One region of the Methylobacterium sp. HMF5984 genome, then DNA from elsewhere that is predicted to be linked to it. Evidence: predicted binding sites of a transcription regulator. Region 1 holds the regulator's gene; the other holds the start of a gene.
The links. The regulator LexA, encoded in region 1, represses DNA repair genes until DNA is damaged. The targets are predictions, from matches to a motif close to TGTTCNNNNTGTGTTCNG.
Positions count from the first base shown of each region.

Region 2: parE (DNA topoisomerase IV subunit B) is a predicted target of LexA. The motif match lies at 1,796-1,813, and genes of this name have one in related genera.

Region 1 is NZ_JBJFLN010000001.1:4,604,042-4,611,401, forward strand. Features, by position in the region: gene ACFZ8E_RS22250 (PAS domain-containing sensor histidine kinase) at 1-787, shown strand, start outside; gene ACFZ8E_RS22255 (creatininase family protein) at 841-1,626, opposite strand; gene ACFZ8E_RS22260 (protein phosphatase CheZ) at 1,693-2,217, opposite strand; gene ACFZ8E_RS22265 (response regulator) at 2,256-2,639, opposite strand; gene ACFZ8E_RS22270 (NAD(P)-dependent oxidoreductase) at 2,937-3,875, shown strand; gene lexA (transcriptional repressor LexA) at 4,047-4,787, shown strand; gene ACFZ8E_RS22280 (ComEC/Rec2 family competence protein) at 4,781-7,126, opposite strand.
Region 2 is NZ_JBJFLN010000001.1:3,839,575-3,846,934, reverse strand. Features, by position in the region: gene parE (DNA topoisomerase IV subunit B) at 1-1,737, opposite strand, end outside; gene ACFZ8E_RS18675 (hypothetical protein) at 2,016-2,201, shown strand; gene topA (type I DNA topoisomerase) at 2,253-5,015, opposite strand; gene ACFZ8E_RS18665 (molybdopterin-binding protein) at 5,223-6,134, opposite strand; gene ACFZ8E_RS18660 (cytochrome b/b6 domain-containing protein) at 6,131-6,985, opposite strand; gene ACFZ8E_RS18655 (aspartate carbamoyltransferase catalytic subunit) at 7,129-7,360, shown strand, end outside.

The sequences.
Region 1 (7,360 bases):
ATCCGAGTTCCTGGCCAACATGAGCCACGAGCTGCGCACGCCGCTCAACGCGATCATCGGCTTCGCGGAGCTGATGGCGAGCGAGCTCTACGGCCCCCTCGGCTCGGCGCGCTACGGCGAGTATTGCGCCGACATCCGCGCCAGCGGCGACTACCTGCTCTCGATGATCGACGACATCCTCCACATGTCGCGGATCGAGTCGCACCGCGTCCGGCTCGCGCGCCGCGAGATCGCCGTCGCGGCGGCGGTCTCCAACGCGCTCAAGCTCGTGTCCGAGCCGGCCCGGCAGAAGAACTTCCACGTCGCCGTCGACCTGTATCCCGGCCTCGCGCTGCTCGCCGACGAGCGCGCCCTGCAGCAGATCCTGGTCAACCTGCTGCAGAACGCCGTGAAGTTCACGCCCGCCAACGGCCGGATCGCGGTGCGCGCCCGCCCAGCCGGCGACCACGCTCACCTGTTCATCGAGGATACCGGAATCGGCATCCCGAAGGCGGCGCTCGCCAGGCTCGGCGCGCCGTTCTCGCAGGTCGAGACCAACCTCACCCGCAGCCACAAGGGCTCCGGCCTCGGCCTCGCCATCGCCCGCTCCATGGCCGAGCTGCACGGCGGCTCCCTGCGCATCCGCTCGGAGGAGACCGTCGGCACCATCGTCCTGGTGCGCCTGCCCCGCCCGACCAGCGAGCACCTCGCGACGGTGGCCGCGGAGGATGCCGGGCAGCAGACCGTCGCGGCACTCCGCGAGGCGTCCGGGGCGAGCGCGCGGCAGCCGCAGCCGGCCGGCGCCTGACAGGGAGCCGGGGCGAAGCCCGGCCCCGCTCCCGAATCGATGCGACGTCGAGGCTACCCGCCCGAAAGGTCGAAGCGCGCCACGTCGTGCAGGAGCGCCACGAACGCCCGCGCGCCGTGGTCGAGGGCGGCCTCGCCCGCCTCGGCGGTGCCGAGCCGGGCATCGCCGATCGCGCCCGACGGATGGAGGTCGCCGGCCTTCCAGGCGAAGGCGGCGGGACGCCCGGCGCGCAAGTGCGTGAAGGCGCCGGCCATCGCACGGGTGCGCGAGGGAAAGTCGGCGATCGCCTCGCGCCGAACCAGGTCGGGCCGAAGCGCCAGCATCAGCGCCGTCTCGATCCCGCCGGCATGGATGCCGTGGACGATCTCGTCGTCGGGAAAGCATCCCTCCGGATAGCCGAACCGCGCCCAGGCGGTCGTCACCGCGACCATGCCGAAGCGGGCGCGCAGATCGCCGGCCACGAGGTCGATCAGCGCGCTGTTGCCGCCGTGCGAGGTGACGATCACCAGCCGGTTGCAGCCGGCCCGGTGCACGCCCGCGCCGATCTCGGTCCAGGCGGCGAGCGCGGTCGCGGTGGTGAGCGAGAGGGTGCCGGGAAAGGCGTCGTGCTCGTCGGACTTGCCGACCGACTGCACCGGCAGCACCAGCACGTCGAGATCGGCCGGCACCAGGGCGCGGGCGCGCGCGAGGTAGCCCTCCATGATCGCCACGTCGGTGCAGAGCGGCAGGTGCGGGCCGTGCTGCTCGATCGCGGCCACCGGCAGCACCGCGACCGTGCGGCCCATGCCGCGCCCGGAGACCTCGCGCGCGGTCAGGTCGGACCAGAGCCGTGCCGCCATGCTGTCCCCCGATGCCCCGACGTCAGGCGCAACGCTGTAGCGGAGCCGGCCCCTTCCCGTCGAGGTTCAGGCGAACAGGGCGTCGATGTCGTCCTGCGCCGTCGCCGGGCCGTTCGGCTGCGGGCCGTTGAGGAGCAGGCGCTGGGCGCGCTCGTTGCGCTCGGCCTCGGCCGGGTCCTGTCCGGCGGCGTCCCGCGCCCGCACCGCGCTGGCGAAGCGCGCGAGCCGCAGCTCGAACTGCTGCAGGGCGGCGACCACCTTGCCGATGCGCTGGCCGGTGATGTCCTGGAAGGCGCAGGCCTCGAAGATCGTGCCGATGCCGCTCTCGACCGCGGCGCGGTATTCCGGCCCGTCCGGGAGCGCCAGCATCGACTCGGCCGCCTCCATAATGGTGTTGGTGGCGCCGGCGGTCGCGGCGAGGACGTTGCCGAGCTCCTCGTGCGCCATCGGGATGCGGTCGTGCGTCAGCTCGTTGGCGCGCAGGGCCGCGATCTCGTCGCGCACGTGGGCGATGTAGTCCGCGATCTCGATCAACTCGGACACCATGGTCGCCGGGTTGATCGTCGCGCCGAGCGGTCTTTGCAAACCCATCGTCAGCATTCCTCCGCGTGTCGGCCCCGAAAGGTCGGTCAGGCGCCGCAGACCGCCTCGATCTTGCTCTTCAGGGTCGCGGCGTTGAACGGCTTGACGATGTAGTTGTTCACGCCGGCCTTCTTGGCGGCGATGACGTTCTCGGTCTTCGACTCGGCGGTGACCATGATGAACGGCGTGGTGCGCAGGCCCTCGTCGGCGCGGACGTGGCGAAGCAGCTCGTAGCCGGTCATCGGCTCCATGTTCCAGTCGGAGATCACGAGGCCGTACTTGCGGCCCTTGAGGCGCGCCAGCGCGGCCGTGCCGTCGGAGGCGTCGTCGACCTCCTCGAAGCCGAGCTGCTTGAGCAGGTTGCGGATGATGCGAACCATCGTCTGGTAGTCGTCGACGACCAGGATCGGCATGCTGAGATCGAGGGCCATGGTCAAACTGCTCCGGTGTCTCCGAATCGCCGGCTCCGCCGTCGGCGTCGGTCACGCAATGTCGGGAGGCGCTGTCGCTGGTCGCACCTCATGCCCGGGACCTTACGCCGGGCGGCATTGCGAAGCGGTTAATCGCGCTGCGATCGGCGCACCCACTCGGATAGGCGGCGCGGCCGCCTTTACCGACGCGCTCGGCTGCGTGATGACGATGCCCCCAGCCGCGACGTCGCCCGGACGCCGCGGCAGAGCGGGCAGCCCGCCGGCACCGGCCCGGCCGCGGAGAAGGATCGCCGCCCCATGCGCAAGGTCGTCATCAGCGAGTTCATGGACGAGGCCGCGATCGCGGCGGAGCTCGCCGGGTTCGAGACGCTCTACGATCCGACCCTGGTCGACCGGCCGGACGCCCTGCGCGCGGCGCTCGCGGGCGCGTCCGGGCTGATCGTCCGCAACCGCACGCAGGTGCGCGCGGGCCTGCTCGCGGCGGCACCCGACCTCAGGGTGGTGGGCCGCCTCGGCGTCGGGCTCGACAACATCGATCTGGCCGCCTGCGCCGCCCGCGGGATCGCCGTCCATCCCGCGACCGGCGCCAACGACGGCGCGGTGGCCGAGTACGTGATCGGCACCGCGTTGCTGCTGCTGCGCGGCGCCTACGGCGCGAGCGCGCAGGTCGCCGCGGGCGCGTGGCCGCGCAACGCGCTGATGGGACGCGAGATCGCCGGCAAGCGCCTCGGCCTCGTCGGCTTCGGCGCGATCGCCCGCGAGACCGCCCGCCGTGCGGCGGCCCTCGACATGAGCGTCGCCGCCTTCGACCCGCACCTCGCGTCCGACGACGCCGCATGGCGCCCGGCGCACGGCGCGGTGGCGAGCCTGACCCTCGACGCGCTGGTCGCAACGAGCGACGTGCTCTCGCTGCACGTGCCGCTGACCGAGGCGACGCGCGACATGATCGGGCCGGCGGCGATCGCCCGGATGCGGCCGGGCGCGATCCTGATCAACGCCGCCCGCGGGGGCGTCGTGGACGAGGCCGCGGTCGCCGCGGCGCTTCGGTCCGGGCACCTCGGCGGGGCGGCGCTCGACGTGTTCGCCCAGGAGCCCGTGGACGCCGCGGGCGGCGCGGCGCTGATCGACGTGCCGAACCTCATCCTGACCCCGCACATCGCCGGCGTGACGCGGGAATCGAACGTGCGCGTCTCGGCGGTCACCGCCCGCGCCGTGCGCCGCAGCCTCGAGGGCTGAGCCCCGCAGCGCAGCGATCGAAAAGGGGCTCGGCGCGCGACGAAATTCAACGCACCGGTCGGATCGGCCGATGAGAACCCTTGCGGAACACTTGACGAACGTTTAACGTGTTCGTGTTTTGTTTCTGCGGCTCCACCTTCGTGTGGCCGCGCATTCCTGCGAGCCGCGCCGATGCTGACCCGTAAACAGCTGGATCTCCTGCGATTCATCGACGAGCGGATGCGCGAGGACGGTGTTCCGCCGTCGTTCGACGAGATGAAGGACGCCCTCGATCTCAAGTCGAAATCCGGCATCCACCGGCTGATCACCGCCCTGGAGGAGCGCGGCTTCCTGCGCCGGCTTCCGAATCGGGCTCGGGCGATCGAGGTGCTGCGCATGCCCGACGGCGCCGGCCGCTCCAGCGCGCCCGCCCCGGTGCCGGCAGCTCCCGCCGCGCCGCGCCGGTTCACCCCGAGCGTGGTCGAGGGCGGCCGCTCGAAGGCCGTGCCGCCGCGGCCTTCCACGACGCAGATGGTCGACGACAGCGGTCGCGCGGTGTCGATCCCGGTGATGGGCCGGATCGCGGCCGGCACGCCGATCTCGGCGATCCAGAACCAGAGCCACGCGATCACCATGTCGCCGGACTTCCTGGCCGGCGGCGAGCACTACGCCCTGGAGGTCCGCGGCGACTCGATGGTCGAGGCGGGCATCCTCGACGGCGACCTCGTGGTCATCCGCAAGCAGGACACCGCCAACACCGGCGACATCATCGTGGCGCTGATCGACGACGAGGAGGCGACGCTGAAGCGGCTGCGCCGTCGCGGCTCGTCGATCGCGCTCGAAGCGGCGAACCCGGCCTACGAGACCCGCGTGCTCGGGCCGGATCGGGTGCAGATCCAGGGCCGCCTGGTCAGCCTCGTGCGCCGTTACTGAAGGGTATCGCCCGGCATCTCCGGGTTCGGGCCGTCCGCGGTCGGATCGTCGGGTGCCGGGTCGGCCTCCTCCGCCCGGGGGGGCGGGGCGGCCATGCCCTGGAACGGGACGTCCTTCGGCTTGGGCTCGGCCGCGGGCGACGATCCGCCCGCTGCCTCGTCATCCGTTCCCTGGGGCGGGGGACGGACCATCGCGGGGCGCCACGGCAGCGTCCGTCCCGGCTCATGCGTGTCGGCCAGAATGAAGCCATTCGGCTCGACGCGGATCGCCACGGCGCCGTGGCTGGCGAGGTAGGCGCGATCGATGACGAGGGCGGCGGCGCAGCCCGGCGGTGCGGCGAGCGCCGTGATCAGCACCGAGGCCTTGGCGCAATCCTGCGCGAAGCCGCGGCGATCCTTCAGAAGCGCCACCGCGCGCCCGTCGGCCAACCGAAGCGTGCATCCGATCCGATCGCAGGCGGGACCGCCCGTCGCCTGCGCGCCCGGCCTGCCGTCGCCGTCGGCCTTCAGCCACTGCTCCAGCACGAAGTTCGACGGGCGCCCGAGGGCGACGAGGCTGCCGTCGGCGCGGCGCACCGCCGCCCCGCTGCCCTGGCGGTCGACGTAGATGTCGTAGCGGGCCGGCATCGTCGCTAGGCCGAGCCCGAGCAGCGCCGGCGGCAGGGCGAGCCAGCGAAGGCGCGAGACCGGGAGCGTCGCGAGCAGCAGCCCCGCGGCGAGGCACCCGAGCGCGGCGGTGCCGAAGGCCGGGACCACGACGTTGGCGCGCCCGAGCCCCTGGATCCAGCCGGAGATGGTCAGCATGCCGCGCACCGCCAGTCCCATCAGCCACCAGACCGGCTGGTCGAGGGCGAACGGGTAGGCGACGATGCCCAGCACCGCCGCCGGCATCACCGCGAGCGAGACCAGCGGCAGGGTGAGCGCGTTGCCGATCAGCCCGTAGGGTTGGACGGTCTGGAAGTGGTAGGTGGCGAAGGGCGCGGTCGCGACCTGCGCCACGAGCGTCGTGCCGAGTGTGCCGACCACCGTCGTCAGCGACAGCGCGATCAGCCGGCCGATCCGCCCGGCCCCGTCGCGGCGGAACATCCCTCCATCGATCAGGCGGGCGCAGGCGATGAGGCCGGCCACCGCCCCGAACGACATCTGGAAGCTCGGGCCGAGCAAGCCTTCCGGCTCGTGCGAGAGCGCGATGAGCGCGGCGAGAGCGAGGTTGCGCATGCTGAGCGCCGGGCGATCGACCAGGATCGCCCCGAGCATGATCAGGGTCATCACGAGGGAACGCTCGGCCGCGATGTCCCAGCCGGAGAAGACGCAGTAGGCGGTGACCCCGACCATCGCCAGCGCCGCGGCGATCTTCTTGATCGGCCAGGCCAGCGCCAGGAACGGCACCAGGGCGAGGCCGGCACGGACGAGCCAGAACACGACCCCGGCGGCCAGCACCATGTGGAGCCCTGAGATCGAGACCACGTGGTAGATCCCCGCCGCCCGCAGCGTGTCGTTGGTGGCCAGCGCGATCAACCCGCGCTTGCCGGTCACCAGGGCGGCGGCGACGGCGCCCGCCTGACCGCCGTTGGCGTCGGTGATCCTGCGGGTCAGCGCGTTGCGAGCGTCGTCCACGGCGGCCGCGAGCCGGAGCGACCACGGCACCGGCTCGGGCGGCGGCTTCACCGCGATCTTGCCGAGGAGCGAGCCGACCGCGCCGATCCCGCGGAAGTAGGCGTCGCGGGCGAAATCGTAGCCGCCGGGGCGGGCCGCCTCGGGGGGCGGCAGCAGGCGGGCGGTGGCGGCGATGAAGTCGCCCGGCCGCAGGGGCGGCGCCTTCTTGAACGAGACGCGCACCCGGACCGGCCGCTCGGCCGCGGCCATCGTGCCGAGGCTCGCGACCCGCACCACCAGGCGGGCGCCCTCCTCACGCTCCTCCAGCGATTCGATCAGGCCTTCGAGCGGCGCGATGATGGTGCGGGTCAGCACCGGCGCCGCCACCTGCGCGACCCGCAGGGCGCTCGCCGCGAAGCCGAGGAGCGCCGCCATCAGCCCGAGGGCGACGGCCAGCGCCGCGGGCCGGGCACCGAGGAACGGCAGGGTCGCGGCGCAGGCGCCGGCTGCGACGAGGGGCGCCCAGAGCGAGGGCATGCCGTCGGTGGCGGTGAAGAACGCGAGGATGCCGGCGCCGAAGGCGACCGCGAGCCAGGGAAACAGCCGCCGCTGCTCGGCCTCGATCGCGAGCCCGCCGACGACCCAGCCGCGCACGGCCGGCCCGAGCACGGCGGGCGACGGGAAGCGGCCTGATGCCGACGTGGCGACGGCCCGTCCCGTCGATCGTGCGATGTCCCGCGCCATGATCGGCACACCGGTCGGCGCGAAACGGCTGCGCCGACCCGATTCTTAACGCATCCGCGAGGGCGTGCTAGAGCCGTCCGGGCCGGGTCCGGGCGCAGGTCCCCAGCTTCCGTGCGTCGTCGGGGACGACGAACCGCCTTTCCCTCCGTCGCAGAGCGATCTAGACGCGCGCAACCGGATCGGCCGATCCGTGCCGCGGCCGCGTTCAGGGTGCTCCTTCAGCCCCGTCACCAG
Region 2 (7,360 bases), 760 kb from region 1:
GGTGATCAGCAGCGAGGCGATATGGGCGCCGTCGACGTCGGCGTCCGTCATGATGATCACCTTGTCGTAGCGCAGCTCCTCGTCGCGGTACTGACCGCCCGTGCCGCAGCCGAGCGCCAGGGTCAGGTCGCCGATGAGCTGGTTCGCACCGAGCTTGTCGCGGCTGGCCGAGGCGACGTTCAGGATCTTGCCGCGCAGCGGCAGGATCGCCTGCGTGGCCCGGTCGCGCGCCTGCTTGGCCGAGCCGCCGGCCGAGTCGCCCTCGACGATGAAGATCTCCGAGCCCGCGGTGCCGGCGGCCGAGCAATCGGCGAGCTTGCCGGGGAGCCGCAGCTTGCGCGTCGCGGTCTTGCGCGCGACCTCCTTCTCCTGGCGTCGGCGCAGGCGCTCCTCGGCCCGGTCGATCACCCAGTCGAGCACCTTGTTGGCCTGGGCCGGCGACGCGGCGAGCCAATGGTCGAAGGCGTCGCGGATCGCGGTCTCGACGATGCGCGACGCCTCGACGGTGGCGAGCTTGTCCTTGGTCTGGCCCTGGAACTCCGGCTCGCGGATGAAGACCGACAGCATGGAGGCGCAGGTCGCCATCACGTCGTCGGTGGTCACCGCCGTCATGCGCTTGGCCTGGTTCACCCGCTCGGCGTGCTCGCGCAGCGCCCGCAGCAGCGCGACGCGCAGGCCGGATTCGTGGGTGCCGCCCTCGGGCGTCGGGATGGTGTTGCAGTACGAGGCGGAGACGCCGTCGTCGTGGACCATCCAGGCCACGGCCCATTCGAGCGAGCCGTGCGAGCCGGGCTTTGTGATCTTGCCGGAGAAGATCGCGTCGGTGACGAGCTCCTTGCCCTCGATGTCGCGGGCGAGGTAGTCGCGCAGGCCGCCGGGGAAGCGGTGCACCGCCTCGGCCGGGATGTCGGTGCCCTCGATCAGCGCCGGCGCACACCGCCACCGGATCTCGACGCCGCCGAACAGGTAGGCCTTCGAGCGCGCCATCTTGAACAGGCGGCGCGGGTCGAACGCCAGCGAGCCGAAGATCTGCGCGTCGGGATGGAAGCGGATGCGCGTGCCGCGCCGGTTCTGCACCCGCCCGACGGTTTCCAACCCGCCCTGCGCATGACCGCGCGAAAAACTCTGGCGGTAGAGCGTCTGGTTGCGCGCGACCTCGACCTCCAGGAGGTCGGACAGCGCGTTCACCACCGAGATGCCGACGCCGTGCAGGCCGCCGCTGGTCTCGTAGACCTTCGAGTCGAACTTCCCGCCCGCATGCAGCGTCGTCATGATGACTTCGAGCGCGGACTTGCCGGGAAACTTCGGGTGCGGGTCGATCGGGATGCCGCGGCCGTTGTCGGTGACGACGAGCGCACCCGTCTCCTCCAGCTCGACCTCGATGAAGCTGGCGTGGCCCGCCACCGCCTCGTCCATCGAATTGTCGATCACCTCCGAGAACAGGTGGTGCAGCGCCCGCTCATCGGTGCCGCCGATATACATGCCGGGCCGGCGCCGCACCGGCTCCAGCCCTTCCAGCACCTCGATATCGGATGCGGTGTAGCCGGCCTCCGGACCGGCGAGCGGCTCGAGCGCCGCCATCGGCGCCATCGGCTTGCGCCGGCGCTCGGACGAGGGCAGGGGCGCGGCGGGCGAGGGATCCGTGGCCGAAGGCTTGGCCGGCGAAGAATGGGCGGGCGAAGAATGGGCAGCGGCCTTCGCGCCCGGCCCGAACAGGTCGATGGGGGCGTCGCTCAACCGACGGGCTCCAGGCTTCGGGTCACGTCTCGCATGGGCTTTCATCCGCTCACGATACCGGAACAAAACGGAAACATCAAAGGCGATCGCAGGCCGAATCCGTTATGCAGCTTCGCATGTGCCGCGCGAACCCTCCAAACGCTGCGATGCAACCGTCATCGGGGTGATGCGCAGATCCGGTTAAGATCGCCTCACGCTGCAATTTCGCGCGGAACCGGCGGCATGATCATGCATTATATCACAAGATCTTTGCCGTAACGATGGCTGGGACGCCGACGATGACGACTGCTTCGATCGAAGCCCGAACCCTGATCCTCGCCCGCCTCGAGCGCGCCGCCGGGCAAGCCTTCGGATGCGAGCAGGACGCGGCACCCGTCTCTCGCGCGGCCTTCGTCAATCCGACGACGGTCGCCCTGGCGACCTTCGCGACGGCCTTCGCCGCGACGATCAGCTACCTCGTCTGAGACCTGCGACGCGCCTGGCGCGGACCGCCGGCAAGCCGCGCCGCCGGCGGTTCAGCCGTTGGCCTTCTTGCTCGAAGCCGGCTTCGCAGCGGCCTTGCCCGCAGCGGCCTTCGGCGTGGCGGGCTTCTTCGCGGCGGGTTTGGCGGAGGTTTTGGAAGCGGTCTTCACCGTCCCGACCTCGCCGTCCTTGGCCGCCTTCGCCGGCTTGCGCGCCGTGGCCTTCGCACCCCGCGCCGGCGCGACCTTGCGGCCGCGGCTCGGCTTGCCCCCGCCGGCCGCGCGCTTGGCGTTGACGAGGTCGATGCCCTCGGCGAGCGTCAGCGCCTCGGCGGCCATCGATTTCGGCAGAGTCGCGTTGACCTCGCCGTCGGTGACGTAGGCGCCGTACTTGCCGGCCTTCACCACCAGCTCGCGACCCGTCGCCTCGTCCTTGCCGATCGGTCGGCCGGGATCCGAGGACGGGCGGCCGCGGCCGCCGCCCTGTTCCTTGGCGACGATCAGGTCGATCGCCCGGTTGGCGCCGACCTCGAGCACGTCGTCGTCCTTGCCCAGGTTCGCGTAGGTCTTGCCGTGCTGGACGTAGGGCCCGAACCGGCCGAGATTGGCCAGGATCGGTTCGCCGGTCTCCGGGTGCCGGGCGACCTCGCGCGGCAGCGACAGCAGCCGCAGCGCCTTCTCCAGGTCGACCATCGACGGCGTCACGCCCTTCGGCAGCGACGAGCGCTTGGGTTTGGCCGCGTCCTTCTCGGTCGAGGCCTCGCCGAGCTGGACGAACGGGCCGAACCGGCCGTCGCGGATCGTCACCGGCAATCCGCTCACCGGATCGTTGCCGAGCACCCGCGTGCCGGGCGGGCTGCCGTCCGGCGATGAGCCGTCGCCCTCGCCCTCGATGCCCGCGGCCGAGAGCTGCCGGGTGAACTTGCATTCCGGGTAGTTCGAGCAGCCGACGAAGGAGCCGAACTTGCCGAGCTTCAGCGAGAGCTGGCCCGAGCCGCAGGTCGGGCAGGTGCGCGGGTTCGAGCCGTCGGCCTTCTCGGGGAAGATGTGGTCGCCGAGAAGCGTGTTCAGCGCCTCCAGCACCTCGGTGACGCGCAGCTCCTTGGTGCCGCCGACGGCGGCCGAGAAGTCGCGCCAGAAGTCGCGCAGCACGTCGCGCCAGTCGATCTCGGCGTTCGAGACCCGGTCGAGCTGGCCTTCGAGGTCCGCGGTGAAGTCGTACTCGACGTAGCGCTTGAAGAAGCTCTCGAGGAAGCCGGTCACGAGCCGGCCCTTGTCCTCGGGCTGCAGGCGCTTCTTCTCGATCTTGACGTATTCGCGGTCGCGCAGGGTCTGGAGCACCGCGGCGTAGGTCGAGGGCCGGCCGATGCCGAGCTCCTCCATGCGCTTGACGAGGCTGGCCTCGGAGAAGCGCGGCGGCGGCTCGGTGAAGTGCTGGGTCGAGGCGATGCGCTCGCGCTTCAGCGCCTCGCCGGCCTTCATCGGCGGCAGGCGCTTGCCGTCCTCGTCCTCCTCGTCGTCCTTGCCCTCCTGGTAGAGGGTGAGGAAGCCGTCGAACTTCACGACCTGACCGGTCGCGCGCAGGTCGATCCGGCGCGGGCCGACGCTGGCGGTCACGTCGACCGTGGTGCGCTCCAGCTCGGCCGACTCCATCTGGCTGGCGACGGTCCGCGTCCAGATCAGGTCGTAGAGCTTGGCCTGCTCGGGATCGAGCATCCGCGCGACCTGCTTCGGCAGCCGGCCCATGTCGGTCGGGCGCACGGCCTCGTGGGCCTCCTGCGCGTTCTTGGCCTTGGCGCTGTAGCGGCGCGGCACGCCCGGGACGTACTTGTCGCCGAACTCGCGTCCGATGACCCGGCGCGCGTCGGCGATGGCCTCGGGCGCCATGTCGACGCCGTCGGTCCGCATGTAGGTGATCAGGCCCACCGTCTCGCCGCCGATGTCGACGCCCTCGTAGAGCTTCTGGGCGACGCGCATGGTCTGCGCCGGCGCCATCCCGAGCTTTCGCGACGCCTCCTGCTGCAGCGTCGACGTCGTGAAGGGCGGCTGGGGATGGCGCTTGGCGGGCTTCGCCTCGACCGAGGCGACCTGGAACGTCGCGAGCTCGAGGTCGCGCTTGAACGCGGCCGCATCCTCGCCGTTGCCGACGTCGAGGCGCTGGATGCGCTTGCCGTCGGCCCCGACGAGGCGAGCCTCGAACACGCCGCCGTCTGCGGTCGAGAGGGTCGCGACCAGCGACCAGTACTCGCGCGGCTTGAAGCGCTCGATCTCGACCTCGCGCTCGCAGACGAGCCGCAAGGCCACCGACTGCACGCGGCCGGCCGAGCGGGCGCCGGGGAGCTTGCGCCACAGCACCGGCGACAGGTTGAAGCCGACGAGGTAGTCGAGCGCCCGGCGCGCCAGGTAGGCGTCGACCAGCGCCTGATCGATCTGGCGCGGCTGCCGCATCGCCGTCTCGACCGACGCCTTGGTGATCGCGTTGAAGGTGACGCGCTCGACCGGGATGCCCTTCAGCACCTTGCGGGCGGTCAGCGCCTCCAGCACGTGCCAGGAGATCGCCTCGCCCTCGCGATCCGGGTCGGTCGCCAGGATCAGCTTGTCCGCGCCCTTCACGGCGCGGGCGATCTCGGACACCTGCTTCGAGCCGCGGGCGTCGAGCTCCCAGATCATGTTGAAATCGGCTTCGGGATCGACCGACCCGTCCTTGGCCGGAAGGTCGCGGATGTGCCCGAACGAGGCGATGACTTCATAGTCGCGGCCAAGATACTTGTTGATGGTCTTGGCTTTGGCCGGCGACTCGACGACGACGACTTTCATGGACGAAACAGCCTCTCGTCAAAGCCCGAGCAGCGGCAGGAACGCACCAATTGTTGGGTTTCGCGCCGCGGCCGGGCCGGACCTGCGCGGGGCATGAAGTGGTTCATGCCCCGCGGGTTGTCAAATGGGGGGCTGTTCGGGGCGCCTGCCGGGAGGCGCGTACGGGTGGGCATTCTCCCCCCTCTGCGGGGGGGGAGGGGGCCGGTCTCAGATGCCGGCGTACCATTCGTAGCCGCGGTCCTCCCAGTAGCCGCCCTGGCCGTCGCCGATCCTGGCCAGCGATTCGACCACCTCGATCCGCATCACGTACTTGGCCTGTTTGTAGCCGAGCTGCCGCTCGAGCCGCAGGCGCAGGGGCGCGCCGTTCGAGACCGGGAGCGGCTTTCCGTTGAGGTCGTAGGCGAGGATCGTCTGCGGGTGGAAGGCGTCGGTGAGGTCGATGCTCTCGTAGTAGCGGATCGGCGTGCGCGTCTCCTCGGGCTCCTCGGCCGGGGCACCGCCCCAGGCGTCGGCATCGTTGCCCGCGGCCGCCACCTGGACGTGGCGCACCGCGCTCGGGTTCTCCGGCTGCAGGAACGCGCCGTCCTTGCCGGCTTCGAGGCCGCCGCCGGCATATTCGAGCGTGTCGGCGCAGTGGAACACGACGTAGCGCGCCTGCGGCTTCAGCCCGGCGCGGTTCAGCACCTCGGCCAGCGGCACGCCGGACCATTTTCCGATGCAGCTCCAGCCCTCGACGCAATCGTGCCGGGTCGTCTGCGTCCGCGACGGCAGCGCGCGGAGGTCGGCGAGGCCGAAGCTCTGCGGTCGTTCGACGAGGCCCCCGACCTCGAGCTTGAAGGTCGAGAAGTTCGAGGCCGCAAGCGCCTTGTAGGCCTTGTCCGGCGGGTCGATCGTGCCGTTCGGCTTGAACACCGCCGAGATCTCGGAATCCGGGAATTCCTTCGCCAGCGAGGCGTTCGAGAGCAGCAAGCGCTGCACGAACAGGTTGGCGTCCTCGCCGGCCTTCAGCGTCCGCGGGCCGTAGGCGGACCCGGCGAAGCGGTCGCAGCCGGCGAGCATCGCGGTGCCGCCGAGCGCGGCGACGGTGGTGAGGAAGCGGCGGCGGTCGAGGTTGCTCATCGCGGGGTCGCTCCGTCCTTCTCGATCGCGAACCAGCCGGTGACCATGCCGCGCATGTTGTTCCAGAAGCCCGACACCAGCACCAGCACCACGTGCACGATCACGAACAGCACCAGGAGGTTGGCCACGATGAAGTGGATCGTGCGCGCCGACTGCCGGCCGCCGAACACGTCGACCAGCCAGGGCCAGGCGGCGTCCATGCCCGGCGACATCGCGAGGCCGGCCAGCACCATCACCGGCAGAAGGCCGGCGATCACGGCGAGGTAGGTCAGCTTCTGCAGCACGTTGTAGCGCTTGGCCTCCTCGCCCTTGGGGAAGTGCAGGGTGAGGTGCTCGCGCACCGAGCCGCCGAAGTCGCGGATCTGGTCGCCGTCCGGGATCACCCGCCGGCGAAGCTGCCCCGTCACCAGCCCGTAGAGCAGGTAGATCGCCCCGTTGATCACCAGCGCCCAGGCGAACAGGAAGTGCCAGCGTCGCGCGGTGGCGAGATCCTGCCCCGAGGGGATCGTGCTCCACGACGGGAAGGCCCGGTCGGCCATCTGGCCCTGGTCCTTCGAGAGCCCGAGCACGCCGGTGGTGTCGAAGGTGCGGCCGCCGATCGTCACGATGCCGCGGGCGTTGCCCTTGGCGTCGGTGTCGCTGGTGATCGCCAGCGCCGGGGTGTCGAAGGTCGACTTCGCGCCCCAGTACAGGGCCGGATGCGCGTTGAAGATCTGCAGCCCGCTCATCAGCAGGATCAGCAGGGAGGCGGCGTTGAGCCAGTGCGCGACGCGGATCACCAGCGGATGCCGGTAGATCGCCTCGCGGCGGGGCGTCGCGGTGCCGGAGGGAATCGCCGGGGAAGCTGCCAAGGGAGTGTCACCTGATTGTCCGCGTGGCGACCACTTCGCCACCTCGTCTCGGCTGGTTACGTATCGCCGCCGCCGAAAGTTGCCAGCCCGGTCCCGCGCCGCGCGCTTGCCGTCGCATCGGGCGCGACCTATCACGCGAGGCGATGAGCCAGCCGACGCACCCGAACTATCCCCACCGGCATCTCCTCGGGATAGAGGGCCTGTCGCGCCCCGACATCGAGGGGCTGCTCGACCGAGCGGACGCGGCGGTGGCGATCTCCCGTCAGGTCGAGAAGAAGCGCGCGACGCTGCGCGGTCGCACCCAGATCAACCTGTTCTTCGAGCCCTCGACCCGCACGCAATCCTCGTTCGAGCTCGCCGGCAAGCGCCTCGGCG